2 regions of the Labrys sp. HAY1-8F genome follow, and region 2 is predicted to be linked to the other one. Evidence: predicted binding sites of a transcription regulator. Region 2 holds the regulator's gene; the other holds the start of a gene.
What was found. The regulator LexA, encoded in region 2, represses DNA repair genes until DNA is damaged. The targets are predictions, from matches to a motif close to TGTTCNNNNTGTGTTCNG.
Positions count from the first base shown of each region.

Region 1: the regulator LexA is predicted to act here: its motif matches at 10,814-10,831, upstream of ACR9ZN_RS08945 (ATP-dependent helicase).

Region 1 is NZ_JBPGWZ010000002.1:26,272-40,939, reverse strand. Features, by position in the region: gene ACR9ZN_RS08995 (hypothetical protein) at 1-684, shown strand, start outside; gene ACR9ZN_RS08990 (hypothetical protein) at 706-1,569, opposite strand; gene ACR9ZN_RS08985 (hypothetical protein) at 1,973-3,082, shown strand; gene ACR9ZN_RS08980 (DUF7847 domain-containing protein) at 3,603-4,349, shown strand; gene ACR9ZN_RS08975 (RDD family protein) at 4,378-5,304, opposite strand; gene ACR9ZN_RS08970 (stage II sporulation protein M) at 5,332-6,474, opposite strand; gene ACR9ZN_RS08965 (DUF58 domain-containing protein) at 6,471-7,781, opposite strand; gene ACR9ZN_RS08960 (AAA family ATPase) at 7,778-8,734, opposite strand; gene ACR9ZN_RS08955 (DUF4350 domain-containing protein) at 8,703-9,938, opposite strand; gene ACR9ZN_RS08950 (hypothetical protein) at 9,935-10,615, opposite strand; gene ACR9ZN_RS08945 (ATP-dependent helicase) at 10,910-12,997, shown strand; gene ACR9ZN_RS08940 (SOS response-associated peptidase) at 13,029-13,727, shown strand; partial or broken gene ACR9ZN_RS08935 (heavy metal translocating P-type ATPase) at 13,963-14,668, shown strand, end outside.
Region 2 is NZ_JBPGWZ010000002.1:5,451,909-5,466,576, forward strand. Features, by position in the region: gene bamA (outer membrane protein assembly factor BamA) at 1-1,244, shown strand, start outside; gene lpxD (UDP-3-O-(3-hydroxymyristoyl)glucosamine N-acyltransferase) at 1,632-2,708, shown strand; gene fabZ (3-hydroxyacyl-ACP dehydratase FabZ) at 2,876-3,340, shown strand; gene lpxA (acyl-ACP--UDP-N-acetylglucosamine O-acyltransferase) at 3,340-4,176, shown strand; gene ACR9ZN_RS34305 (LpxI family protein) at 4,173-5,063, shown strand; gene lpxB (lipid-A-disaccharide synthase) at 5,066-6,235, shown strand; gene gltA (citrate synthase) at 6,314-7,606, opposite strand; gene gltX (glutamate--tRNA ligase) at 7,910-9,340, opposite strand; gene ACR9ZN_RS34325 (ComEC/Rec2 family competence protein) at 9,559-11,787, shown strand; gene ACR9ZN_RS34330 (TOBE domain-containing protein) at 11,817-12,023, shown strand; gene ACR9ZN_RS34335 (pentapeptide repeat-containing protein) at 12,128-12,811, opposite strand; gene lexA (transcriptional repressor LexA) at 12,838-13,554, opposite strand; gene ACR9ZN_RS34345 (molybdopterin molybdotransferase MoeA) at 13,667-14,668, opposite strand, start outside.

The DNA of each region.
Region 1 (14,668 bases), 5.4 Mb from region 2:
AATGCGGTGAAGAGCTTGTGGCGTGGCCTCTTTCCAATCGCCTTCCTCAACAGTCTGCCGAGCCTGCCGACCCTCCTCGCCTTGGCGGTGAACGGCGAAGTCTCGCAGACGCCGACGCTTGCCGATCTGGTGACCCTGCCCGTCGCCGTGATCCTGCTGGTTTTTGCCCAGGGCGCCACCATCGCCGGCACGTACCGGTTGCTGCAGGGCGAGGATTTCGACCTGCTTCTTTCAGCGCGGCAAACCTGGCAGAGGCTTCCGACCCTACTCGGCACCGCCTTTCTCAGCGGCATTCTCGTCCTGCTCGGCCTTGCTGCACTGGTGGTACCCGGCCTGATGGCAATTGCTCTGCTCTATCTCGCACTGCCGGCCTGCATGATCGAGCGCACCGACATGGTGGAGAGCCTGGAGCGCAGCGGGCAACTCACCCAGGGCTATCGCTGGTCCTTCCTCGGTCTCTTCATCCTGACGCTGCTGCCGACGATCGGGCTCGGTGCTGTCACCGGCGATCTCGCCTATGCACCCACGAGCCTGATGCAGATGCTGGGTCAGGAGGCCGGCATGATTCTTTTTGGCATTCTCTCGGCGGTGACGGCGACGGCGGCCTTCGAGCGATTGCGCGAGATCCGCAGCATGCCGGAGGCAGCTCGGACCTTGCCGGAATGGGCCAGCGGCAAGACCTGAAAGGCGGCCCACTGCCACCTGCTAGGGCGGCTCATCCCAGAGGAAGGGGTGATCAGGCGGCAGCTTGGCATTGCTGATTCTATCCCACCAGTTCGAGGGCTTGCGGCCATTGCACCAGTAGGAATCGTAGATGGTGTCCACCTGCCAGCCCCACAGATGGGTCAGTCCCTTGAAATCCAGGGAATACATGATGTTCTTGGCCGTCGCCGAACCGGCGCTGTCTTGCTGGTGGCTGAGGCGGCAGGCGTGTCCCATTTCATGAAGCAGCAACGTCTTGGGATTGTCCTGGATCGGCTGCGGATCGACGATGACCCAGGGCAGCCACTCCTGGCGCAGGACTGTGTAACCGTTCGGCCCGCCATCGATATGGGCGAACACCACGACCAACCGCGTTTCATCCGGAATCGTGCCGAGGCTCTTCCTGAGAGCCGTGAGGCCATCAATAGGAGCCTCGCCCTGCATGGGCACATAGACCGAGCCGCTGAAATCCAAGAGGCCACGTGCCACCCGGCCTTGCTCTTCGATTGCCTTGGCGGCAGCCTCGGTCTGCTTCTTGGCGACCTCGCCCTTCGCCTTCTTTTGCCTCGCAACCTGTTTGCCCACGGACTTGTCGAATTCGCGGGTGGCCTTGTCCTTCGTTGGCGCCAGTGCTGCCGGTTCGGTTTGCAGCGGCAGCATGTCGAGCGCCAGCGTATATTTGCGGAGGATTTCGTCGGCGCCCTTGAGCAGCACCCAGCTGTTGTTCCAAAGCGATACGTCGCGCCAGACATCGGCAGCCCAATAGACCTGTACGCGCACGCCCTTTCCGCCAAAGTTATGATATTGCTGGGGTTTGTTATCGATGTCGTTGGCAGGATCTTTGTTGAAGTCGAGAAAACTCGTCATTTGAGGGACTCTCGCGCCATCGTCACCACGGGCTGAGGAGGGCGTTGTTGACAGGATGGCACGGTATCGAAACGAGCGCCGCAACAGCGTTTGCGATGGGGCGAAATCGCCCAGAATCGCAAAGATGCTCTAGCCAATCCCCGTTGGACTGACTTGGAAACAAAGAGTTAGAGCAAACAAACGTTCACATTTGAACGCGTGCTGCTCCAAGGGAAATGGACCCGCAACAGGCTTGATTGGAGCACAAAAAGGGCGGCGCCGCCTCCTCTGAACTCGGGATGACGACCACGCTCCATCTGCCCATACTGTCTCGTCAGGCAGGCATCGCGGCCTTGCTGCGAGCCGCGCACAACGAACCGCGATCGCTCCGCCACGGAGGCATGCCGCCTTCACGGAGAAGATCATGGCTACACCGCTTGAAACCAAGCCTGCCAAGCTGGCTCCCATTCCGCGCGGCCGTCCCTATCGTGTGAAGGATGGCGACGATTGGCTTTCCGTTGCCAGGGCGCATGGCATCAATGTGCAATATCTGATCAGCTACAATTTCGACACGCTCAACACACGCGAGGTGAACTGGTATCTGCGCCACCGCGTTGGCTGCGTCGTGCCGAGCTCGAAGGGCTGGAACTGGCGATTCAGCAGCGGCGCCAATCCGGGAATCATCATGATTCCCCCAGATGACGGCCAACTCGTCCTCAAGATAAACAGCTTCACCTATTCGATTGCCACCATGAGCTGGATCGACCCGCGCTCCGGCCTGCCGGAGCACGATGCCGGCAGCCCGGGTGAACTGGTCGATCGCAAGCTCATCCTCGGCAGCAGCGGCTATCGCTTCGCCAATTTTCTCGAAGCCACCATCGAGAGCACCGACACCTCCTCCAAGGCGATTAGGCTGCTCCATCGCGTCGCCTACGAGAAGGATACAGGCCTCTACCGCTCGCCATCCTTTCTCGGCTTTCCCTCCTATCCCTATCCGATCAAGCTGGAGGAGCCGCAATATATCGATGAGGGCGTGGTGTTCCGCCAGACCGTCGGCGCCCGCACCCAGAGCGCCGAACTCGCTGCGGGCGTGGCACCTGCGCCCATCGGCTTCGTCGCCGGCAAGATCCTGCAGAAAGTCATGAATTTCCCGCCGATCTGGACGGAACTGAAGCTGACAATTCGCTATGACGGGACCTATGAAGGCGAACTGGTCGCCCACAGCCTCTACCCGAGCTGTTCCTATTACGAGCGCTCGCCCCTCATGTGCCTCAATCTCGGCCCCAAGCCCGAAGCCTGCGAGGCCTATGAGCGCAAATATGAATATGACGGCCTGCCGAATTTCGCCCGCTGGTTCGAACAGGACAAAGGCTGGGGTGCCAAGAGCGGCTACATGCCCGCCGACGGCAACCCGTGGGGTGTCACGGCGCCCGATCCGGACGTGCTCTTCGGCGAGCAGCCCCCGGACCCGAACGAGGAAGTACGGCGCCCGCACCAATATCCGCCCGAGACCTGGCGCCCTCCCAGCCGCTGAAACGACATTCTCCAGAGCAAAGCGCGTTTAGACGGAAACGTTGTTCTGCTCTAGCTCCTTGATTCGACGCGTCTTTGCGATGCTTGGTGATTCCACCAAATCGCAAAACGCTCTCGGCGGGGACCGCGACGGCGACTTTCGAGCGATTGCACGAGATCAGCGGCCCGCCGGAGGATACTCGGCCCTTGCCGGAATGAGCCAGCGGCAAGACCTCAGAGGTCACCTACAAGCGCGCTCCCCCGTATCGCGGTCTTGAAATCCTTGGCAGGACGCGGAGCTTCTGTTCGTCAGGAAACAGATGAATACCCCTTCGCCGGGGTATACTTTGCGAGGCAGATGTGAACAGCTTCGTTTCCGCTTCCGACAATCTGCCCCTTCACTTGCCCGATCGAAACAACTCAGCACTTGTATTGAAGCGCAGATACTTGCTTTTCAAATGCAAGTCATCGGCATGACATATCGTCGATATGGGCCGGCACAGTACTCAGGCTCCGAACGCCATCAAACAGGATGCGCTCTCATGACCAACTACAGTCAAGGCACCGGCTCCGGTGATTTCAACATCGGCGCCTTGATCAGCGAAAGCTTTGCCGTTCTCCACCGCGCCTTGCCGCGATTTCTGGCGCTGGGCCTGATTCCCATCATTCCCCTGATCATCTCGACCCTGGTCATCGGCGTGCCGACACCAGACAATCCGCTTCCGAATGTCAGTGCCTTCGTCGTGCTGCTGCTGATCTACATCGCCCTGCTCTTCGTCATTCAGGGCGGCATGATCTACGGCGCGTTCAACGAATTGCGCGGGCAGACCTTTTCGGTCGGAGAGGCCCTCTCCAAAGGGATGGCGCGCTTCCTGCCGCTGCTGGGCCTCTCGATCCTGGTCGGCCTTGCGGTCACGATCGGATTGGTACTGCTTGTCGTACCGGGCCTATGGCTGATCTGCATGCTTTATGCCGCCGTCGCGGTCTGTGTCGTTGAACAGCGCGGCGTGACGGATAGCATGTCCCGCAGCAGCGAACTCACCTCGGGCTTTCGCTGGCAGATCCTCGGCCTCGTATTGATTGTCGGCATCGCTGGCTGGATCGTCTCCATGATCATCGAGTATGTCGGTGGCAGCCTCGGTGGCCCGGTGTTCGGTGCCTTGCTGGGCAATCTCATCCAGATCTATCTGATCGCTCTTGGCAGCGTGCTTAGCGCCCTGGTCTATTACCGCCTGCGCTCGATCAAGGAAGGCGTCGACATCGACAGGCTCGCCACCGTCTTCGATTGAGACCTTTGTTCTGGAAAGGAGCCGGCCCTCACTTGGCCGGCTCACCCACCTTGCGGGTACCCGAGTTCTTGTCGTCGCGATAGCGGCCGAAAAGCTGACCGCGCTCGAGTTCCGCCCGTTCGGCCGCATAGAAGGCCTGCAGGAAATCCGTGGCCGCATTGGGCTCGAAGGTGCCCTGCCAGCCGATACGCCGGATGATCTTCTCGGCGATCTCGCGATGAATGCGCCAGGTTTCGGTACCGCCGGGCCGGCGCAGAATCTCCTCCAGCACCTGCAATTCATAGGCGCCATAGGCCTGCAGCTGCGCCGAGGTGAAACTGTAGCGGGCCGCCACCTTGGCCGCTCCCTGCGTGAGGTCGAGGGCAAGTGCCCGCTTCGGCAAGGCGATCACCAAGGTGCCGCCGATCAGGTCGCCCGCCCGCAGGTGATCCCGGTTGAAGAAGGGCAACGCGGCGAGCAGCACCACCCAGCCCAGCATCGAAAGCGCCTGCCAGGATTCGCCGCTGTTGGAGGCGCCGATCCACATGAAGAAGAGCTGCAGCGGTAGGAAGAATTCGACCTCGCGGGTGAGGTTGCGGGCAACGACGGCGGTTGGGGTCAAAGCGCCGCCCTTGCGATCGATCACCTTCAGTCCGGTGGCGCGCTTGCCGGGCGTCGAGCCCTGCCAGGCCAGCTCGAAATGGATGAAATAGAGGTTGCGTAGCGTGAAGGAGAGGAAGGAGATCACCGTCACCGTCACATCGCTGCCGCCGCGCAGGAAGGTGGTCGCCAGGGCGATCCAGATCAGGATGGTGGCACCGAACCAGATCACCAGGTCGATCAGGAAGGCCCCCAGCCTTTCGCCGCGATCGGCGATCTCCACATGGATGGCGACCCCTTCCGGCGTGACGATCTCGCGGGTGCGGCGCTGCCGGCCCTCCAGCAGTTGGGAAACGCGGTCACGCGGAGAGGCCATGCTGCCCTCCCTTGGAGCAAAGCGTGTTCATGGCTGAACGCCTCCCTGCTCTAACAGTTTTTTTCGACGCGTCTTTGCGCTTCTTGGTGAACCCGTCAAATCGAAAGACGCTTTGCCGCAATAGAGGAAATAGATCCCCCACAGCACGGCGGTAACGGCAGCGAAGGCGAAGCGCCAGGAGGTCACGTTGATCAGTTGGCGCAGGCCCCCCTCGATAAAACCGGCGATGAACAGCATGGCAACCGCGCCGCAGGCGATGATGGCGGCCTGCCTGCCGTGAATGGCAAGCGCTTCCAGGCGCGAATAGCGGCCCGGGAAAATGATCTTCTCGGCCACCACCAGGCCGGCGGCGCCACACAGGATGAAGGCACCGAGTTCCGTCACGCCGTGAATGGACAGCCAGCCGATGCAATCGATCAGGAGGCCGCGTTGATAGTGGATCGCCAGGAACGCGCCGACGATCAGCCCATTATAGACCAGCAGCAGCAAGGTCGGCACGCCGGCCATGAAACCGACCCCGAAGGAGAGGATGGCGACCATGCTGTTGTTCTGGAACAGGTAATTGGCAAAGACGATGAAGCTCTCCTTGAAGCCGTCCCAGGGCGCGAACAGCACGCTGCGCAGATATTCGGTGCTGGCGCTCGGCCCCCTCCCTCCCGCGAGGCCGTCGGGAACGATGGCGTTGAACCATTCGGCTTCGCTGGTCACCAGCACGAACCCGGCCGCGATGCCCAGGGCCATCGCCGCGAAAGCGATCAAGATATGCCAGCCCGCTTTGCGCACGGCATCGGGGAAGCCATAGCGGAAGAAATGGCCCAGCCCCGCCAGCAGGCTGGTACGTGGCCCATAGACCACCAGATAGGCCCGCAACGTCAGGGCTTCGAGGTAGCGCAGCAGATTACGGTCGAGCGCGATGCTGCGGGCAACCGACAGGGAAGACAGCGCCGAGCGATAGAGCAGCGGCATCTTCTGCAGTTCGTCGGCGGAGACGCCGTGGATCCCCCGCTTTTCGACGCGCGCGACCAGGTCTTCGAGTTCCCGCCAGCTCTCCTCGCGCCCCCGCCGAAACTCTGCTGAGCGCAGCACAAGCTGAGCCCGAGGTTCGTTGGGCACGCCGATGATCGTCGGAGCCGGCCCGACCTCCGGCATGCCCCCATCCACGGCCGTCATAGCAGGCCCTCCTGCTTGATTTGGAGATAGCGGTTGAGCAAGGCCACGCTAAGCCCACCGACCGGCACATCGACGCAGTGCACGCCGAGACGGGCGATGCGCTCCATCACGATCGCCCGCTCGCGCGCGAAATCATGCGCCACCACGGCCTCGGCCACGACGGTGAAATCCTCCGGCTCGGCATTGGCCAGCCGCGCGGTCAATGGATCCTGCAGCGTGACGAAGATCACGGCATGGCGGTTGGCCATGCGCTTCAAGCTCTCGATCAGCAGCTCGGCCATCACGCTGTCGACGAATTCGGTGAACAGCACCACCAGAGCCCGGCGCTTCAGCCGCGCGTTCAACTCGGCCAAGCCGAGGGTGAAGTTGGTCTCCTCCGTGTGATAGGCAAGCTGGGCCGCGGAGCGCTGCAGCCGGGCATAATAGGTGCTACCCCGCCCCGGTTCGAGATAATGGCGGATGGTGGCGTCAAAGCCGAAACTACCGACGAGATCGCCGGCCCTCAACCCGGTCCAGCCCAGCATCAGCCCCGCCTCGATGGCATGATCGAGCCGCGCCAGGCCGTCGATCGGCTCGAGCATGAGATGGCCGGTGTCGAAGGCCAGCACGATCTGGTGGTTGCGCTCGATGCGAAACTCCTTCGACAGGAGCTTGCGATGGCGGGCCGACTGCTTCCAGTCGATCATGCGAGAGTCGAGGCCCGCCACATGCTCGCGCAACGTATCGAACTCGGTGCCCTCGCCCTTCTGGTTCTGGGTCTTGGTGCCGTAGATGGCGCTCTTGCTCAGCGCCTGGATGGCTGGGCCGAAGGACATGCGGGCGGCGGGCAGTATCTCGATCTTGCGGGCCAATTCCTCCTTCAGGCGCCATTCCACCAGCCCCAAGGGTCCTCGCCAGCGCAGCCAGAGGGCTTCCAGCGTCACCACCCCACGTCGCAGAGCCGTAAAGGGAATGCTGAGCACCTCCGGGGCACCGCCGAAACGGCCAGCAACCATCGGCGGCGTCTCCAGTGGACCATCGAGATCGACCACCGCCTCGATCCTGAGCAGGCGCGCCGACCTCGTGCTACGCAGCGTGACATCGATCCGCCCCTCATTGCCGACCGGCAACCGAATCGGCGCTTGAAGGTCGACGATGAGGGCACGGCGCGGCGGGATCAGCAGCGCGTCGATGGCGATCACCAGCAGGGCCAGCAGGCTTAGGTCGAAGGAAAACGGCCATAGCGCCGGATTCCATACCACCATCAACAGGGCAACGGGGATGCCTAGGCTGAACAGCAGCACGGCGCGCGGTGTCGGCCGGATCATCGGGGTGCTGCCGTCTGGTCCAGGATTTCGTTGACGATGCGGTCGGGAGTGAGGCCATCGATCTCGGCATTGGGCGCCAGGACGATGCGATGACGCAGGATCGGCCGGGCCAGCCGCTTCACATCGTCGGGAATGACGAAATCGCGCCCGTTCAGCGCGGCCAAGGCCCGCACGGAGGCCGCAAGTGCATTGGCGGCGCGGGTCGATCCGCCCGTCTCGATCGCCGGGTGCTGGCGGGTGGCGCGCACCACGTCGACGACATAGTCGATGATCTGCGGCGTCAGCACGATCTGTTCGCTGGTGGCCCGGAGATCGGCGAGCGTTGCCGGATCGGCCTGGCTCTGGAGGCCGAAATCGGAAAGCTTGGGCATGGCCGAGCGGTGCCCATGCTGGGTGACGATGGCTCTCTCTTCGTCACGGCTGGGATAGGTGACATCGATCTTGAACAGGAAGCGGTCGAGCTGCGCTTCGGGCAAGGGATAGGTGCCCTGCTGCTCGATCGGGTTCTGGGTCGCCACCACCATGAAGTCGGCGCCAAGCGCATAGGTCTTGCCGTCGATGGTGACAGCCCGCTCGTTCATCGCCTGCAGCAACGCCGCCTGTGTCTTGGGCGGGGTGCGGTTGATCTCGTCCGCCAGCAGGAGGTCGGTAAAAATCGGCCCTTCGGTCAGTATGAAGGCGTTGGTCTGGAAGTTGAACAGGTTGGTGCCGATCACGTCGCCCGGCATCATGTCGGGCGTGAACTGCACACGACCGAATTTCAGCGACAAGGTCGAGGCGAAGGCCTGGGCCAGTAGCGTCTTACCGGTGCCCGGCACGCCTTCGAGCAGGATATGCCCTCCGCAGAGCAGGCCGGTGAGCATTAGCTCGATGACTTCGTCCTGGCCGACGATGGCCTTGCCGACTTCCTTGCGGATGCCGTCAGCGATATGGGCGACGCGCTGCAGTTCCATCGGAGATTTCTTCCTTCCAATCATGAATATCGCGCGTGGCCTGGAACAAACCGGTCAGGGACGTACCCTGCCCTTCCACGGTGCGTGCGAGGACGTCGGAGGCCTTGGTTTCCAGCCCCCTCGCCTCACCGATCTTGTCGAGCCACTCTGCCAATTTTTCGTCATCGAGCTGGCGTGGTGCGTGAAACAGCCGACCCACATCACGCAATGTCGCCCGCACATAGCGGCGCATGACGAAGGCATGGTGGCCGGCACGGTCGAGCAGGGTAGCCGTGTTGGTGATCAGGCGCCCCTTGCCGAGGTCGAACGCCGGCGGCGCCAGGCGCGGCTTGCCGAAACGGCTCGTGGTGGCCCAAGCCAGCAGCGCCGTCGCGGCAAGTACGAGCAACAGCACGATGACAAAGGGAAACTGGAACAGCTTCTTGAAGGGGCTGTCGACATTGTTGACCATGCCATGGATGGTCTCGTCGAACACGACCTTGCCGTCCCCGAGTTCGGCATCGCGCATGGCATTCAGCAAAGCGAGCGCGAATTCGGCGTTCCGCCCCTTGGTCAGGCCATGATTCTCGATGAGGTCGGGGTCGGCAAGCACCCAGACGCGGCGCTCACCGTCGAGTTTCTCGCCGATCAGCATGCCCTGGCGATTGCCGATGATCGGCGTCAGCTCTTCGCTCTTGATCAGTTGGGCGCCGTCGTCGAAAGAGGGATTCACATTGAGATCGTTGCGGTCCCAGCTCTTGGGCGGGTCTCCCCGCGTCACCTCGAGCTTGGGCTCGACCAGCCGCGCAATGCTGGTAACCCAGGGAATGTCCATCGGCGTGGCGGAGCGGATCCAGGCAGGCTTGCTCCTGTCGGCCAGCGCCCAGCGTTTCGGCAGCACCAGCAGGACATTGCTCTCGCGTCCCAGGCGAATGATGTCGTCCTTCGACAGGCTCGACGTCGGCTCGGCCATCACCAGCACCCCGCCTTCACCAGGGGCGACGGTACCGTTGATGCGGCTGCGGGCAACGGGAACATCGAGGCGTTGCGCCAGCTCATAGAGGCCGGCATGCCCGATCGCCGAGACCGATTTGGTGGTGGTGCTGAAGCCCTGTTCTTCGGACGAGCCGTTCAGCATCAACAGCATGGACAGGGCGAAGACGGCCGTGGCTCCAGCGACCAGCACGGCGAGGACAGGACCTGAGAAGGTGGCTTTTTCGCTCATGCCGCCCTCGCCTGCATCGCTTCGGTCAGGGCCTCATAGCTCTGCCGGCAAGCGGCATAATCGCGCTCTTCGGCAGGGCTTTCGCCGAAATAGACGGGCTCCACGCGACCGATGATGTCGGACAGCGCCTGCTTGCCACGGTCGGGCAGCGACAGGGCCCGAAGAATTTCGCGGCTGGTCAGCGAGTCCGCGAAGCTGACATTGAGCCTCTTGCGCACCTCGATCAGGCTGCGCAGCAGCAAGGCATGCATCGCCTCGGCAAGGCGGCCCTGGCGCGCCAGTTCGTCGGCCTCGACCTGGGCCACCACCATGCGCTCGACCGAGGCGGCCTGAGCGGAGACCTCCGTATCGACACCGGCAACGAGCTTGCGCCGCCCCAGGACCGGCAGACGATCCCGCATCGTCCAGATCGCGAAGATGAGACCCGCGGCGATGGCGGCATAGAGCAGGATGCTCAGCAAGGTTCCCAGCGACGGGTTCCACATGCGCGGCGCCCGCTCATCCTGCTTTGGCTCCGTCTTGGGCGTCACCACCTCGCCCTTGTTGCCGGGCAGGTCGGGTTGCAGGCCGAGATCGCGCGCGACATCCTTGACCACGGCTTGTGGATCGGGGGCAGCGAAAGCCGGCGTTGCCGGCGTCAATGCGAGTAGAACCGCCAAGCCGGCCATAGCCGGCATGATCCTTCCCGTCGGATGTTTTCGACCCCGTTCCCGCACCAAACCGCCAATCAGCCCTGCTTCATATCCGCGAACATGGCGTGACGGCCGATCCGGAGCAAGCGCTCAGGGAACACATTCACGCCGCCTCGATCGAATTCATCCACCAGCGGGAGCGCGGCGGTAGGTCGTTGCCGACAAACGGGTCATTCGCGAATCTGTTCCATTTTTGTTCATATGTAACTTCTACCCTTTCCCGAAGACGGCTCGCCGAATCGGTGGGCAGATTCGTTCCTCACGACGCGAGACCAAGGCATGAACGCGCAGGCAGCCCTTCTTGTCCCCGAGGTGTCCATTCAATCGCCGGTCGACCCTCTTGCCGGCCTGAACGAAAACCAGCGCCGGGCGGTCGAGCATGGTTCGGGCCAGCCGGCCGGGCCCGTGCTGATCATTGCCGGCGCCGGATCGGGCAAGACCAACACGCTGGCTCACCGGGTTGCCTATCTCATCGCCGAAGGAGCTGATCCCAGGCGCATTCTCCTTCTGACCTTCTCGCGCCGGGCCGCCTCCGAAATGACAAGGCGGGTCGAGCAGATCACCGCCAAGGTCATGGGGGCAAAGGGGGCGACACTGAGCGAAGGCCTGACCTGGGCTGGCACGTTCCACGCCATCGGCGCCCGGCTCCTGCGCGAATATGCCTATCAGATCGGGCTCGATCCCTCCTTCACCATTCACGACCGCGAGGATTCCGCCGACCTGATCAACCTGGCGCGCCATGAACTCGGCTTCTCCAAGACGGAAAGCCGTTTCCCGAGCAAAGGCACGTGCCTGGCCATCTATTCGCGCGTGGTCAATGCGCAGGATGAACTCGAAAACGTGCTGAAGGAGGCCTTTCCCTGGTGTCTTGCCTGGGCAGCGGAGCTTCGCAGCCTGTTCGCCGCCTATGTCGAAGCCAAGCTCGCCAACAATGTGCTCGACTATGACGACCTGCTGCTGTGGTGGTCGCATATGGTGGCAGAACCGATGATCGCCGCCGATATTTCGGCCCGTTTCGACCATGTCCTGGTCGACGAATACCAGGATACCAACCGCCTGCAATCCTCGATCCTCAAGGCGCTCAAGCCGGACGGCAAAGGCGTCACGGTGGTCGGCGACGACGCCCAGTCGATCTATTCCTTTCGCGCCGCCACCGTGCGCAACATCCTCGACTTTCCGGCCCAGTTCTCGCCCGCGGCTGAAATCATCACGCTCGATCGCAACTACCGCTCGACCCAACCCATCCTGGCGGCTGCCAATGCCGTCATCGCCCTTGCCAGCGAGCGCTTCACCAAGAATTTGTGGACGGAGCGGCAATCGAGCGAGCGTCCGCATCTCGTCACCGTCAGGGATGAGGCTGGGCAGGCCGATTTCGTCGCCAGTCAAATCCTGGAGAATCGCGAGAGCGGCATGACGCTGAAGCAGCAGGCGGTGCTGTTTCGCGCCTCCCATCATTCCGGCCCGCTCGAGGTCGAACTGACCCGCCGCAACATCCCCTTCGTGAAGTTCGGCGGGCTGAAATTTCTCGACGCCTCCCACGTCAAGGACATGCTGGCCTTGCTGCGTTGGGCGCAGAACCCGCGCGACCGCGTCGCCGGTTTCCGCGTCCTGCAACTGCTGCCGGGCGTCGGCCCCACGTCGGCCGCCAATGTGCTCGACGCCGTCGGTGTCGACGACATCGCGGCCTTGCCGGCGCCTCCCCGCGCGGGCGCGGACTGGCCCGATTTCGTCGACCTCGCCGCGAGCCTGCACAAGGGACCGAGCGACTGGCCCGGCGAGATCGAGCGCGTTCGTCGCTGGTACGAGCCCCATCTCGAGCGCATGCATGAGGATGCGGTGACGCGCCGCGCCGATCTTCTCCAGCTCGAGCAGATCGCGGCGGGCTATGAATCCCGCGAACGCTTCCTCACCGAGCTGACGCTCGATCCGCCCAACGCCACCAGCGACGAGGCCGGAGCTCCCTTGCGGGACGAAGACTACCTCATCCTCTCCACCATCCATTCCGCCAAGGGGCAGGAATGGAAGGCCGTCTTCGTGCTCAACACCGTGGATGGCTGCTTGCCCGCCGATCTCGCCGCCGGCACCAAGAACGATCTGGAGGAAGAGCGCCGGCTGCTCTATGTCGCGATGACACGGGCGCGCGACAGCCTGCATCTTGTCATGCCGCAGCGCTTCTTCACCCATGGCCAGCATTCCCAGGGCGACCGGCATGTCTATGCCAACCGCACCCGCTTCATCCCGGCTTCGATCCTCGATCGCTTCCAGCAGATGATGTGGCCGAGGGTGGCAGCGTCCAGAGCGCGGCAACCCGGCGGCATCCACAGCTCGATCGACCTGCGCGACCGCATGCGCGGCATGTGGCGTTGAGACGTGTGGTTGAGCATGCCATGGTCCGGCCATGTGTGGACGGATCATGCAGCGCAGCCCGGACCTGCCGGGCCTTCAGACGGAACCTGGCGCTACGCCGGAAGAGGTCGCTCGTGCCTGGGAGGCCCATTTCAATGGCGCACCGGCGCAATATTTCTGGGTGTTCCGCCGAAAACCCGGATCGGCGACCTATGTTCGGGATCTCCTGCAATGGGGCCTCATTCCCAACTGGGTGAAAGATCCCAGCGACTGGCCGAAGCCGATCAACGCCCGTTGCGAGGGCATCCAGACCAAGCCTTCCTTCCGCGATGCCTATAAGGCACGGCGCTGTCTCGTTCCGATCGATCTCTTCTTCGAATGGATGAAGATCCTTGAGCCGGACGGCAAGCCGGTGAAGGGAGCCAAGCAGCCATATGCCATCGCCATGAAGGATCGCCGTCCCTTCGCCGTGGCCGGCGTCTGGGAAAGCTGGATCGACAAGGCCTCTGGTGAGATCACGCGCAGCTTCGCCGTCGTCACCTGCCAGGCCAATGCGCTGATGGCGACGATCCACGACCGCATGCCGGTAATAGTGGCCCCGGAGAGCCATAAGCGCTGGCTCGACAATATCGAGCCGGATCCCTTCGACCTGATGGTGCCCTTTCCGCCGGAGCTGATGGAGATCTGGCCGATTTCTTCGCGCGTAAACAGCCCAGCCAACAACACGGAAGATATCGCCAGGCCCATGTGAGGATACTGGGAGCGCGGACTTCTCAGCTCCATGAAGTCATGGGGCGATGTCCGCTCTGTCAGCGTGATATTTCACAGAGCGGACTGGAAGTCCGCGCTCCGAACAAGAAGCCCTTGACCTTCCCATGACTGGAAGGTTTACCTATCTTGGCAATGACCTGGAAAGGGATTGCCCCATGTCTCCGACTATGAGCCCTCCGACTTTGAGCTCTTCGACTTCGAACCCCGCAACTTTTGACATCGCCATCGAGGGCATGACCTGCGCTTCCTGCGTTCGTCGCGTGGAGAAGGCCATCGCCGCCACCCCAGGCGTCGTGCAGGCCGCCGTCAATCTCGCCACCGAGCGGGCGCAGGTCGCCTTCGAGGGGCCGGCCAACCTGCCTCCTGTGCTGGCTGCCATCGCCAAAGCGGGTTACGGCGCCCATCTGATCGAACAAGACCGGGCCGAGGATCCTGAACGCACGGCCCGCAAGGCCGAGATCGCTACACTGCGCCGGGATCTGGCTCTTGCCGCCCTGCTGACCGTGCCGGTCTTTCTGGTGGAAATGGGCGGACACCTGGTGCCGAGCCTGCACCACGCCGTCCAGATGAACCTGGGTCGCTGGAACTGGTATGCGCAATTCGTGCTGATCAGCCTCGTGCTGTTCGGGCCGGGGCTGCGCTTCTTCGTCAAGGGCATTCCGGCGCTGCTGCGGGGTGCTCCGGACATGAACGCCCTGGTCGCCCTCGGTGCCGGTGCGGCCTGGCTGTTCTCGGTCGTCGCGACCTTCCTGCCCTCGGCCCTGCCGGCGGGAACGGCCTATGTCTATTTTGAGGCCGCCGGCGTCATCGTCACGCTGATCCTGCTCGGCCGCTATCTGGAGGCGCGGGCCAAGGGAGAGACCAGCGAAGCGATCCGCAAACTGGCCGGGCTGCAGGCCAAGACGGCCCTGCGCCTGCGCG
Region 2 (14,668 bases):
GCCGCGAGTTCGACGTTGGTGAAGGCGACCCCTACAACAAGGCGCTGATCGAACGGGCGACCCGCCGCCTGCGCAACCTCGGCTACTTCAAGAACATCCGCGTCACCAACGAGCCGGGCTCGGAGCCCGATCGCGTGATCGTCAATGTCGAGGTCGAAGATCAGTCGACCGGCGAATTCTCGCTGGGCGGCGGCTACTCCACCTCTGACGGCTTCCTCGGCGAAGTCTCGCTCACCGAGCGCAACTTCCTCGGCCGCGGCCAGTATGTGAAGGCGTCGGTGCAGTACGGCCAGCGCACGCAGGGCTACAGCCTATCCTTCACCGAGCCCTACTTCCTGGGGCAGCGCATTGCCGCCGGCTTCGACCTGTTCTCGAAGACCACGGATGACAGCGACTACAGCTACTACAAGGACCAGACCACGGGTGGCACGCTGCGCGCCGCCTTCCCGATCACCGAGAACTTCACCGTCGGCGTGAATTATACGATTTATTCGGAGAAGGTATCGATTCCGGATACGCGTTACACCGATGGCGACTTCGACAATGGCGAAGCATCGTGGGCGATCAAGGAGTTGGCGGGTCACAGCCGTCTTGTCTCCATGCTGGGTTACACGCTGACCTACAACACCCTCGATGATCTCAAGCAGCCGAGTTCGGGTATCTACGTCCAGTTCAAGCAGGATGTTGCCGGCTTGGGCGGTGACGCCAAGTTCATCAAGCAGTCGATCGACGGTCGTTACTACTATTCGCTGACCGACGATCTCACCGTAATGGTACGCGGCCAGGGCGGCTATATGCATGGCTTTGGCGGCAAAGATAATCTGGCGATCGTCGACCAGTTCAGCCCGGGCCCCGATCTGGTACGTGGCTTCGCTCCAGGTGGCATCGGAGCGCGTGATATTGCTGGCGGCGCCAAGGGCAACGGTCTGGGCGGTACGACTTATTTCGGCGGTACGGTGGAACTCCAGTTCCCGATCTTCGGTTTGCCGCGTGAAGTCGGTCTGCGTGGCGCCGTATTCGCAGATGCCGGTACTCTGTATGGCTATGGTGGTAAGAATTTTGCCATCCAGCACCCTGGGGAGTTCGATCTCGTCGACAGCCACAAGATCCGCTCTTCCGTCGGCGCCAGCTTGCTGTGGGCTTCGCCTCTGGGACCGCTGCGCTTCGACTACGCTTACGTCCTGACCAAGGACAAGCATGACGACACGCAGGCTTTCCGCTTCGGCACGATCGTCAACTATTGATGATCTGACCTGAGGTTTGTGCCGGCCGGTCCCTTTGGGGCCGGCCGGTTTTTTGTTCGCAAAGCGGCATCCTTCGCATGCCGCAATGAACGGAAATACTCGGTGTTTTGCATTGCATCCCTTTCATCGTGTAAGGGCTAGAGCGTTTTGCGATTTGACGAGTCAACCAGAGCCGCGGCGACGCTCATGCCAATCCGTTGGATCGGTTTGGAAACTAGGAGCTGGAGCGAACAAGCGTTCGGACATGAACCTGGTTTGCTCTGGGGATGAACGATCAGGCCGGTAACGCTTTTGCAAAGGGACTGGTCTATTCATAATGAAAAAGATCACCGGTTTCGGAGCAGCCACTCGAAGCCGGATTTGGGGGCTGACCGTAGCGTGGAGTTGATGACGGATCCGGTATTCTTTCACGCGCGCAACCACCTCACCGTTGCCGACATCGTCGAACTCACCGGCGCTGAACCGGCGGCCGGCCTGTCGCTGGACTTGACAGTGGAACGCGTGGCGCCGCTCGATCATGCCGGGGAGGGCGATCTGAGCTTCCTTGAGAATCCGCATTATCTGCCGATGCTGGAAACGTCGAAGGCGGCGGTGATTCTGATCTCGCCCAAATTCACCGATCGCGCCCCGAAGAATGCGCCCTTGCTGGTGGCGCGCGAGCCCTATCGTGCCTTTGCCCAGATCGGCATGGCGTTGTTCCCGGACGCGGCACGCCCACAATCCTTTTTCGGAGCCAAGGGCATTTCGCCGGGTGCCGTCGTGCACCCCGAAGCGAGGCTTGAGATCGGTGTGACCGTCGATCCGGGCGCCGTCATCGGGCCGCGGGCGGAAATCGGGGCAGGGACCATCGTCGGCGCCAACGCCGTGATCGGATCGGATGTTCGGATCGGGCGTGACTGCTCGATCAGCCCGAATGCGGTGATCCAGCATTCCCTGATCGGTAATCGTGTCATCATCCATGCCGGTGCCTGTCTTGGCCAGGATGGTTTCGGTTTTTCGATGGGGCCGCGCGGCCACCTCAAAGTGCCGCAGGTCGGTCGCGTCGTGGTGCAGGACGATGTCGAGATCGGCGCTTGCACCACTATCGATCGTGGTGCCAATCGTGACACCATCATCGGCGAGGGTACCAAGATCGATAATCAGGTGCAGATTGCCCACAACGTCATGGTCGGGCGGCACTGCGTGCTGGTGGCCAAGGTCGGGATCTCCGGTTCGACCGTCCTGGAGGATTTCGTGGTGATGGGAGGTGCCTCCGCCACGGTTGGCCATATCCGCATCGGCATGGGTGCCCAGATCGCGGGCGCCTCCAACGTCAAGGACGATGTGCCGCCGGGCGCTCGCATGGGCGGTACGCCCGCCCAGCCGTTGGGGGACTATGCGCGCGAACTGGCCCTGCTCAAGAGACTGGTCAAGAATTCGCGGGTTCGATCAGGCCAAGGAACGGATGAGGGATCCGCTCCCTAAAGCGTCTTGCGATTTCGTGAGCCATCGGGAATCGCAAAGACGCATCAGAACAAGGAGTTAGAGCAAAAAGCGTTTTCGTTGAAACGCGCTTTGCTCTAGGGAGCGATATGGAGTTTGGTTTAAGCGCTCTGGCTGAAGGCCGGGCAGGTTCAGGAAATGAGACCTATATGAGTGAAGCAACCCCTGGAACGCTGGAAACCGCAGATATCGGCAAGCTCTTGACCCTGCTGCCGCATCGCTATCCCTTTCTGCTCGTGGACCGCATCGTCGAGATCGATGGCGACAATTCCGCCGTCGGCATCAAGAACGTCACCTTCAACGAGCCGCATTTTACCGGCCACTTCCCGGGGCAACCGGTGATGCCAGGCGTGCTGGTGATCGAAGCGATGGCGCAGACGGCCGGTGCGATCTGCGTACTCAGCAGCGAGGGCAAGGCCAAGCCCAAGGTCGTCTATTTCATGACAATCGACGAATGCCGTTTCCGTAAGCCGGTCACGCCGGGCGATCAGATGCGTCTGCACCTGACCAAACTGAAGAACCGCCGCAATATGTGGTGGTACAAGGGAGAGGCCAAGGTTGATGGTGTCACGGTCGCCGAGGCTATCGTCTCCGCCATGCTGGTCACCGAATAATGGCGGAGGGGGCTCGCCAGATCATCCATCCGTCCGCGGTCGTCGAAGCGGGAGCAAAACTGGGCGAAGGCGTCAGCATCGGCCCTTTCTGCGTTGTTGGAGCCGAGGCGACTTTGGCTGACGGCGTCACATTGCATTCGCATGTCGTCGTCGCCGGACGTACCAGCATCGGCGCGCGCACCAAGGTGTTCCCCTTTGCCTCGCTGGGTCATCAGCCACAGGACCTCAAATATGCTGATGAGCCCTCGGACCTCACGATCGGCAGTGATTGCCTGATCCGGGAGGGGGTAACGATGAATCCCGGCACGAGCGGTGGCGGCATGCACACCATTGTCGGTGATCGCTGTGCCTTTCTCGCCAATTCCCATGTCGGGCACGATTGCAAGCTCGGCAACAACATCATCCTCTCCAACGGTGTCTTGTTGGCCGGCCATGTCTCGGTTGGCGACTATGCCATTCTGGGCGGAGCCGCTGCGGTAATCCAGTTCGCGCGCGTCGGCGCGCATGCCTTCGTTGGCGGGCTGTCCGGGCTCGAGAACGATCTGATCCCCTTCGGCATGGCCCTGGGTGATCGCGCCAGTCTGGCAGGCCTCAACATCATCGGCCTGAAGCGCCGCGGCTTCGGGCGGGAACAGATCCATGCCTTGCGTCATGCCTATCGCATGCTGTTTGCCTCCGCTGGGACCTTGAAGGAACGCGTGGAAAGGGTCGCCGAGACCTTCGCCGATCAGGCCGCGGTGATGGAGATCGTCGATTTCGTGAGAGCCGGCGGTGAGCGTGCTTTGGTAACGCCGCGCGATGCGTCGGCGCGAGATCTCGCAGGCAGCGAGGCGTGAGCACGCCGCCTGCTGCCGGAACGGTCTCAGCCATGCCTGCCTTGGCGGTTGTCGCCGGGGCGGGGCGTTTGCCGGCCGAGATTGCGGCGGAGGCGGCAGGGCGGGGCGAAGCTGTCGTGATCCTGCCCTTGAAAGGCTTTGCGGATGCCGATTTTGCTGGTTACGCCCAATATCCTGTCAGCCTGATCGATCCAAAAGGGGTTCTGCAGGAGTTGGCCCGGGCCGGTGCAGGCCGAGTGATCCTGGCGGGTGCCGTGCATCGCCCGGGGCTCGGCATGGTGCGGTCCGGCATCCAGGCCGTACGGCATCTCGAAGAGATCCGTAACGTGCTCGAGGGCGGGGACGACAATCTCCTGCGGGGGGTCATCGTCTTTCTGGAAAAGCACGGCTATGCGGTCGTCGGCGTTCGTGATGTGGCGCCGTCGCTGATGGCAGCCAGGGGAACGCTCGGCCATCTGTCGCCCAGCGCGGCGGAGCTCGAAGGGATCGCCATCGGCCGGCGCGCTCTTGCCGCCATGGGGCCGAGCGACATTGGCCAGGGCGTTGTGGTCGCACAAAGGCGCGTACTGGCCGTCGAAGCCGCCGAGGGCACGGATAACATGATCCGGCGAGTTGCCGTTTTGCGCCGGCTTGGCCTATTTGGCCGCTTGTCGCGCCATGGCCGCCCGCCCATCGCCGAGCAGGATGGCGGTGTGCTGGTGAAGGCGGCCAAGCCGGGACAGGATTTCAGGGCCGATCTTCCGAGCATCGGCCCGCGCACAGTACGCCTCGCCAAGAAGGCCGGACTTGCCGGTATCGCCATCGAGGCCGGCAACGTTCTCGTGCTGGAGCGGGATGCGACGATTGCGGCAGCCGATGCCGCCAATCTATTCCTTGTCGGGGTGTGATGATGACGGATCGGCCTTTGAAGATCGCCATCGTCGTGGGAGAACATTCCGGCGATCAGCTCGGCTTCAAGCTGATGCAGGCGCTGCGAGCGCAAGCCGGCGTTTCGGTGGTGTTCAAGGGCACGGCCGGTCCCGCCATGACGCGCGAGGGCATGGAGAGCCTGTTTCCGCTCGACGACATTGCGGTGATGGGATTTGCTGCCGTGATCGGACGCTTCCCCACGATCTATCGGCGCGCCTGGCAAGTGATCGACTCCATCGTTGCCGATCCGCCCGATGGCCTGGTGATCATCGACAGTCCGGATTTTACCCATGCCGTCGCCAAGCGCGTGCGCCGGCGCCTGCCGCATCTGCCGATCATCAACTATGTCTCCCCCAGCGTCTGGGCCTGGCGCCCGGGCCGGGCGGTGTCGATGCGGGCCTATGTCGACCACGTGCTCGCTTTGCTGCCCTTCGAACCCGAGGCCTATCGCCGGTTGAACGGCCCCCCTTGTTCCTATGTCGGCCATCCTTTGATGGAGCGCCTGCATGAATTGCGCCCCAATGCCGAGGAGGAGACGATCCGGCAGGGGGACCGACCGCTGGTGCTGGTGCTCCCCGGCAGCCGTTCGAGCGAAGTGGGGCTGCTGACGGAAGATTTCGGCCGGACGATGGAGCTCCTATCCACCAGGATCGGGCCCTTCGATGCCGCGCTGCCAACGGTGCCGCGCCATGCCGAGCGTCTGCGGCAGGCGACCGCCGGCTGGGCGCCGAATCCCCTGATCATCACCGATCCCGACGAGAAATACGCGGCCTTCCGCCGGGCGAGAGCGGCACTGGCAGCATCGGGCACGGTGACGCTCGAACTGGCTTTGGCGCAGGTGCCGATGATCGGAACCTATCGCTTTCCGGCCTGGGAGGCCTTCCTGGCCCGTCGCCTGGTCAAGGGACGTTTTTTCCTGTTGCCCAATCTGATTCTCGATCGACAGGCTGTGCCCGAACTCTTCCAGGAAGAGGTCGTACCGGACCGTCTGGCCGATCTCATGGCCGGATTGCTGGGGAATACCGATGAACGGCGCGCGCAGATGCACGCCTTCGATGAGATCGATCAACGCATGCAGGTGGTGGGGGAGTCCCCGTCGCAGCGAGCGGCCCGCATCGTGCTGGAAACCATTGCCGGCAAGGCGGGTTGAGGGTCTCAAGCGCTCATGCCGCAAATAGCAGGGGCTGGAAATGAGAAGGGCGGATCCGAGGATCCGCCCTTTATTATCTTAGCGGCGCTGGGCCGGTGAAACGTAGTCGCGACGGGCTGCGCCGGTATAGAGCTGGCGCGGGCGGCCGATCTTCTGGGAAGGATCTTCGATCATTTCCTTCCACTGTGCGATCCAGCCGACGGTACGGGCCAGGGCGAACAGCACGGTGAACATCGAGGTCGGGAAGCCCATCGCCTTGAGCGTGATGCCCGAATAGAAGTCAATGTTCGGATAGAGCTTCTTTTCGACGAAATACTCGTCGTGCAGAGCGATGCGCTCGAGTTCCAGCGCAACCTCAAGCAACGGGTCGTCCTTGTGGCCGAGCTCGTTCAGCACCTCGTGGGTGGTACGCTGCATGATCTTGGCGCGCGGATCGTAGTTCTTGTAGACGCGGTGGCCGAAGCCCATCAGGCGGAAGGGATCATTCTTGTCCTTGGCCTTGGCGATATATTGCGGGATACGATCGACCGTGCCGATTTCCTGCAACATCTTGAGCGCAGCTTCATTGGCGCCGCCATGGGCCGGGCCCCAGAGGCAGGCGATGCCGGCGGCGATGCAGGCAAACGGATTGGCGCCCGAGGAGCCCGCGAGGCGGACCGTCGAGGTGGACGCGTTCTGCTCGTGATCGGCATGCAGGATGAAGATGCGATCGAGCGCGCGGGCCAGGATCGGATTGGGCTTGTATTCCTCGCAAGGGACCGAGAAACACATGCGCAGGAAGTTGGACGGATAGTCCAGATTGTTCTGCGGATACACGAAGGGCTGGCCGATGGTGTATTTGTAGGCCATCGCAGCCAGGGTCGGCATCTTGGCGATCAGTCGCATCGACGAGATCATGCGCTGATGCGGGTCGGAGATGTCGGTGGAGTCGTGATAGAAGGCCGAAAGGGCGCCGACCGAGGCGACCATCACGGCCATCGGATGGGCGTCACGGCGGAAGCCCTGGAAGAAGCGAGCCATCTGCTCATGCACCATGGTGTGGCGCGTGACGCGATAGTCGAAGTCAGCCTTCTGGGCAGCCGTCGGCAGTTCGCCATAGAGCAGGAGATAGCAGGTCTCGAGGAAGTCGCCATGCTCGGCGAGTTGCTCGATCGGGTATCCGCGATAGAGCAGCACGCCCTCATCGCCATCAATATAGGTGATCTGGGATTCACAGCTTGCCGTCGAGGTGAAGCCTGGATCGTAGGTAAACATGCCCGTGTGCTTATAAAGGGGCGCAATATCAACAACCGTCGGACCAACGGAGCCGGCCTTGGTTGGCAATTCGATTGCCTTGTCACCAATAGTCAGAGTCGCCGTGTTACCGCTCATGCAATCCTCCTTGTACGGAAATACGCGGTCACGCCTTGGCCAGAAAGGAGCCCCCCGGCTCAAGTAAGGCCTACGTATCGCCGATCCGTCGGTGTTGGGTAGACCATTTGCTGCAATGCCGCAAGAAAGACGAAGAAGTGAACTGTCGGTTCGACGACTGCTTAGGCGGCAGCGCGCCAGGGTAGGGCCGATTGCCCCACTTTGACGCGAAAGCTTTCCAAATCTTTCGCGTCAAAGCTGCGAAAAATACACCTATTGCGCGAAACCCGATGTCCGGGAAACACAATCATGCGGCGCTTGGTCTCAGCCGGCCTGATCCTTCAGCCGGGCCAGGCTTTCCTCGCGGCCGAGGACGGCCAGCACGTCGAAGACCGGCGGCGAGGTGGTACGGCCGGTGAGCGCAGCGCGCAACGGCTGGGCCAACGAGCCGAGCTTGGCGCCGGTTTCCTCGGCTGCGGCCCGCACCGTCGCCTCGGTCGCACTGGCGCTCCACTCGCCCAAGGCTTCGAAGCGCGGCAACAGCATGGCGAGGGTCGCCCGCGCTTCTTCGTTCAGCATGGCCTTGGCCTTGTCATCCAAGGGCAGGGGACGCGAGACGAACAGGAAATTGGCACCATCCAGCAATTCCACCAAAGTCTTGGCGCGTTCCTTAAGGCCGGGCATGGCGGCCAGCAACTGAGAGCGCTTGGCACCATTGCCGTCGGCGAGCTGGGCAACGAGGGCAGGGCCACCGGGAATATGGGGGAGCAACTGGTCGATGGCGGCGAGCAATTCCTCATCCGTGGAGTTGCGCATATAGATGCCATTGAGGTTTTCGAGCTTCTTGAAATCGAAGCGCGCGGCCGATTTGCCGATGGCGCCGGTATCGAAATGCTCGATCATCTCCTTGGTGGTGAACACTTCCTGGTCGCCATGGCTCCAGGACAGGCGCACAAGATAATTGCGCATGGCCGCCGGCAGGTAGCCCATGGCTCGATAGGCGTCGACGCCCAGCGCGCCGTGACGTTTGGAGAGCTTGGCACCGTCGGAGCCGTGGATGAGCGGGATATGGGCCATATGCGGCACTTCCCAGCCCATGGCTTCGTAGATCTGCTTCTGGCGGGCCGCATTGGTGAGATGATCATCGCCACGGATGATATGCGTGATGCCCATGTCATGGTCATCGACCACCACGGCCAGCATATAGGTCGGCGTGCCGTCCGAGCGCAGCAGCACCAGGTCGTCAAGGTCCTTATTGGCCCAGCGCACGGTGCCCTGCACGTCGTCCTGGATGACGGTTTCGCCCTCGATCGGCGCACGCAGGCGGATCACCGGCTTGACGTCCTTGGGGGCTGTCGCCGGGTCGCGGTCGCGCCAGCGGCCGTCATAGCGCGGCGGGCGCCCTTCCTTGCGGGCGAGCTCGCGCATCTCCTCCAACTCCTGCTGGGTGGCGTAGCAATAATACGCCTTGCCCTGGGCGAGCATGGATTCGGCAACTTCGCGGTGGCGGGCAGCGCGGGCAAACTGGAAGATCGGGTCTCCGTCCCAATCGAGGCCAAGCCAGGCCAGGCCATCCAGGATGGCGGCAATGGCGGCATCGGTCGAGCGCTCGCGATCGGTGTCCTCGATGCGCAGCAGCATCTTACCGCCCTTGGCCCTGGCGTAGAGCCAGTTGAACAAGGCCGTGCGGCCGCCGCCGATATGGAGGAAGCCGGTGGGGGAGGGAGCAAAGCGGGTGATGACAGGAGTGGACATCGAAGTTGGCAATTCCAAAAGGCAGGGGAAGCGAAGCCAGAGCGCGGGAGCATGGAGGCGGAAGTATTGAGGCCCTTGGCTAACCCGGATCACATCAATAAGCTTGGGGCTTTAGCACAGGGTTTCATTGGGCGGTAGCGGCGGGGGCGCCTTTGCCTGAGAATGATCGAGGCCGCGCGCGGGTTGGTGTCCTCGGTGGAAGGCCGGGACAGCTGGGATTGGCGTTGCCCGGCGGCATGCTGTTCGGGCAGGGGCTGCAAAGGCTGGTGTCCTGGCTGGCGACCGGGCTTGCGGCGGAGATGGCGGCCTTCGAGCTTGCTCTCGTCGTTCCGGTCTTTCTAGGCCTGGGTGTCATCGCTTATTTTGCCGCACCGGAAGAGCCTGGTCTTTTCGTTCCCGCATTCCTTACTGTAGGGACGGCCTGCCTTGCCTATGGCTTGCGGGGGCGTTGGTGGTTGCATGTCGGCCTGATCAGCCTGACGGCGGTGGGAGCGGGCTTTTGCTCTGCCAAGCTGCGTACGATGAGCGTCGCCGCGCCACAGCTTTCGCGTTCGATGGCGGGAACCGTTACAGGCCTCGTCCTTTCGGTAGAGCCGCGCCTGGGTGGCAGTGCGCGCATCGTCATCAGGCCGGTCTCGGTGGAGAAGCTGGAGCCTGCTGCGATGCCGGCCCGCATCCGACTTACGGTCCGCAAGGGCAGCGAAATCCGGGCTGGCGACAGCATCAGCCTCAAGGCAGTCATGAGACCGCCTCCGCCTCCTGCCTTGCCCGGCGGTTACGACTTCGCACGCGATGCCTTCTTCGATGGCATTGGTGGCGTTGGTTTTGCAGCGGGCAAGATTGCACCTGCGGCCAGCCCCGTCGAGGCGAGCTGGGCGGAAGCTTTCAATATCTGGATCGATCGCCAGCGCAACGATCTGACCCGACGGATCGTCGAGACGATACAAGGCGAGAATGGCGCCATCGCGGCTTCGCAGGTCACCGGCAAACGCGGCCAGATTCCCGGCGACGCCAATGAGGCCTTGCGCGCTTCCGGGCTCTATCATGTCGTTTCGATCTCGGGTCTCCATATGGCGCTATTTGCGGGCGGCCTGTTCGGCCTCATCCGCGCTGTCCTGGCGTTGTCGCGCCGGATCGTGCTCTATCGGGGCACCAAGGAACTCGCCGCGCTGCTCTCGCTGCTGCCGGCTGCTGCCTATACACTGTTTTCCGGCGCCGAGGTCGCGACGGTCCGCTCCTTCCTGATGACGGCCATCGTGCTGCTGGCCGTGGCGCTGGGACGCAATGCCATTACCCGCCGCAACGTCGCCCTGGCCGCGAGCTTCGTGCTGCTGACTACGCCGGAGCAGCTCCTGGGGCCGAGCTTCCAGATGTCCTTCGCGGCGGTGGCGATGCTGGTGATCGCACATGAGCAATGGAGCCGGCGGAAGCGAGAGAAATCTGCAATGGCGTGGGAAAGGGCCATCGGTGGCGCTGTGACCTTGGTACTTGCCATGATGCTGACCACGATCGTCGCCTCGCTCGCCACGGCGCCATTCTCAGCCTTTCATTTCCATCGTATCACGCTGCAGTCGCTGGCCTCGAACCTTGTCGCGACGCCGATCGTCTCCTTCCTGATCATGCCGCTCGCCATGCTGGCCGTGGTCGCCGAGCCGTTTGGCTATGGCGCTCCATTCTGGCAGGCGATGGGCTGGGCTGTCGGCTTGTTCATGCAGGTGGCTCGTTCGGTTGCGACCTGGCCTGGCTCCGATCTCGTGCTGCCGCAGTTCTCCGCCGCGGCGCTCGGATTGTTCGCTCTGACGCTGGTCCTGCTGACCGTTCTGCGCACGCGTCTTGCTCTGCTGGCCCTATTGCCTTTGGGCGGGGGCATTGCCCTGGCCGCGACAGCGTCGCTGCCGGTAGCTCTGTTCGGCGCAAACGGCTACGCGGCCCTCGTTCGCAAGGGCGATCAACTGACCGTGCTGGCGCAGCGATCCGATGCTTTTACGGTTCAGCAATGGCTGCTGGCCATGGGCGATCGGCGCAAGCCGGAGGATCCAACCCTTGCCGCACAGCGCCTATGTGACAGAGAAGGGTGTTCCGCGCCCATTGAAGGAGGCGGGATCTTCATGCTCGACAAGACCAGCAACGCCGCCGAAGAGGACTGTGGACGCGTCAGCGTCCTGGCCGGACCGGTTCCGATCGGTGCTCGCTGTGCCGCCGCTGGAGTTGTAATGGACCGGGAGTTGATTCGCGCGGTCGGCTCGATAGCACTTTATGTAGAGCCGTCGGCGAGCGGCGATATCAGTCCGCGCTGGCGTCTCGTCATGGCCCGCCATCCCCAAGCGTCCCGTCCATGGGTACCGAGCCGGGTGATTGTGCCGCCGAAGCCTCTGCCCCAGGCGGCAGTACAAGTCCCAGCGACGGATAGGCCTATGGACCGCGTCACCGCCGAAACCGATAACTGACGCGAGATTCTCACAAGAAAGGACGGACCATGAAAATCAGCGCCCGCAACCAGATCAAGGGCACGATCAAGAGCGTGACGAAGGGGCAGACCACCTCCCATATCCAGCTCGAGATCAACGGTACCATCATTACCGCTTCGATCACCAATGAGGCCGTCGATGATCTCCAGCTCAAGCCCGGCCAGAACGCCTATGCCGTGATCAAGGCCTCCGACGTCATGATCGCGGTCGACTGATCGGCGCTGTCAGCCAGGCCGGGTCTTCGGACAGATGGTAGTTCGAAGACACCCGGAGGCTACCCGACCATCAAGCGGATTTGCCTGCGAACTCCAGACCTTCTTCAGGCGATCCGCAAGCCTAGCTCGGCTAGCAATTGGCCGGCCTGGTTTTTCGAGATCGTGGCGCCCTTGAAATAACGGGCGTCACCAAGCTTCAAGCCGCCGAGATCGGCACTGCGTAGATCCGCTCCTTCAAAACGGGCATCGACCAGATTGGCATCGCGCAGGCTGCACTCTTCGAAGATGACATCGCGGAAATCGCATTGGCGCAGATCGGCCTGGGTGAAGTCGAGGCGGCGTAGCGTGGACTTGCGAAAGGAAAAGGCCGGCAGTTTCGCCGACATAAGCAAGACCTCCTCGAAAACGAGCCCGAATGCGGCGATTTCCGAGAGATCCGCGCCTGTCAGCTTGCAGCCGGTAAAAACCGCCGAGGCTGCTTTGGCGCGTCGAAAGCTGGCATTGCTGTAGTCACCCGTGCGGAATGCAGCATCTTCGAGGTCGGTGCCACGGAAATCGGCACCGCCCGCCTTGCAATTGCGCCATAGCGTATTCGCGAGCTTGGCGCCGACCAGCTTGGCATTTTTGAGAATGCAACGCTCGAACGACCAGTGGGACAGGTCGAGACGCGAAAGATCGCATTCCTCCAGTTCACAATCGACAAGGCAATACGGCGCGCGCTCCTTGAGCAACCGCTCGACGTCACGGCGTTCCAGAGCGTGGCCGCTGACTGTATGAAGGCCAGTCATTGCAAGCGAACCAAATTCGCATGCTCTCAATATCGGCGGAACAGGCCCACCAATTTACCCTGGATCTGTACCCTGTCCGGGCCGAAAATACGGGTTTCGTAAGCCGGATTGGCCGCCTCCAGCGCAATGGAGGCGCCGCGCTTGCGCAAGCGCTTCAGCGTGGCTTCCTCATCGTCGATCAGGGCTACCACGATATCGCCGGTATCGGCATGGTCCTGGCGGCGGATCAGCACGGTGTCATTGTCGAAGATACCAGCTTCGATCATTGAATCACCGCGCACTTCCAGGGCGAAATGATCACCTGAGGACAGCATTTCCGGCGTAACGCTGATGGTATGGCTCTTGGTCTGGATGGCGGAGACCGGCGTACCGGCGGCGATGCGTCCCATCACCGGGACCAGAACCGGCCGGCCGACATCCTCGTCCATTTCCGGCCTGACGGGGCGGACCTTGCCGAGATTGCCCTCGATCACGTTGGGGCGGAAGCCCCGCTGCGAAGAGGCCAGCGACAGGCCGCCTGGCACGGCGGATTCGGGCAGGCGTACCACTTCGAGCGCGCGTGCCCGGTTTGGCAGGCGCCGGATGAAGCCGCGCTCCTCCAGAGCCATGATCAGGCGGTGGATGCCGGACTTGGAGCGCAGGTCCAGCGCCTCCTTCATTTCATCGAAGGAGGGGGGCACGCCCTGTTCCTTCAGGCGCTCATGAATGAACCGAAGCAATTCGTGTTGTTTCTTGGTCAGCATGGCTTTCCCGTCGTGGCGGCCGCGAATCACGGTGAAGGTGTAAACAAAACAAGAACAGTGCTACATGTTCCTACTGTGTTCTGCAACTGTGAAGTTCAGGTTAAGGGTAGCGTCAATAGCCGGCCGCACGAAGATCGATGATCTCGCAGATATCGCCTGGTTTTGCTTCCGGCGCAAAGGGCGGCCGGACAACCAGACAGTCGGCATGCTGCATCACACTCACCAGCGACGAATCCTGCAGCGCCAGCGGTTTCACCTTGAGGATGTCTGACGTGTCGTCAAGCACGAAGCGGGCACGGATATAGTCTTCACGAACGTCGTTGGCTGGCCAAGCGCTGGCGAAGACGGCCTTGCGGCGGGACAGACCCGCATCGGCCCGCCCCAGCAACGTACGCAACAAGGGTACCAGGAAGAGGACGCCGCAGACCACCGAGGATACCGGATTGCCGGGCAGGCCGAGGATATGCATTGAGCCAAGCCGCCCGTGCAGCAGGGGCTTGCCCGGGCGCATGGCGATCTTCCAGAAGCCGAGCCGCATGCCTTCGCGGGTGAGCGCGGTCTGGATCAGATCGTGATCGCCGACCGAAGCACCGCCGATGGTGACGAGCACATCCGCCTTCTCGGTACGAGCCCGCCGAACGGCAGCTTCCAGGGCCGGGAAGTCGTCGCTGGCGATGCCGAGGTCGAGCACTTCGCCCCCCTCGGCCTCGACCAGTGCCCGAATGGCGAAATTGTTGGAGGCGACGATCTGATTCTCGCCGATGGCTTGACCGGGCAGTACCAATTCATCGCCGGTCGCGAGAATAGCAACTTTGGGGCGGCGGCGGACCGGCAGGGCAGGATGATTCATGGCCGCGGCAAGCGCTATGTCGCGGGGACCGATGACGGTGCCTGATGTCAAAGCCTCCCGTCCTTCGGCAAAGTCCAGGCCACGGGCCCGGATATGCTGGCCGAGCCTGGCCGCCGCCTCCACGATGACGCGATTGCCCTCGCGGCTCGTGTGCTCCTGGATCACCACTGTGTCGGCGCCATCCGGCACGGGCGCACCCGTGAAGATGCGAACGGCCTGGTTTTCGCCAACTCGTCCGGCGTAGCCATGCCCCGCCGCCGATTC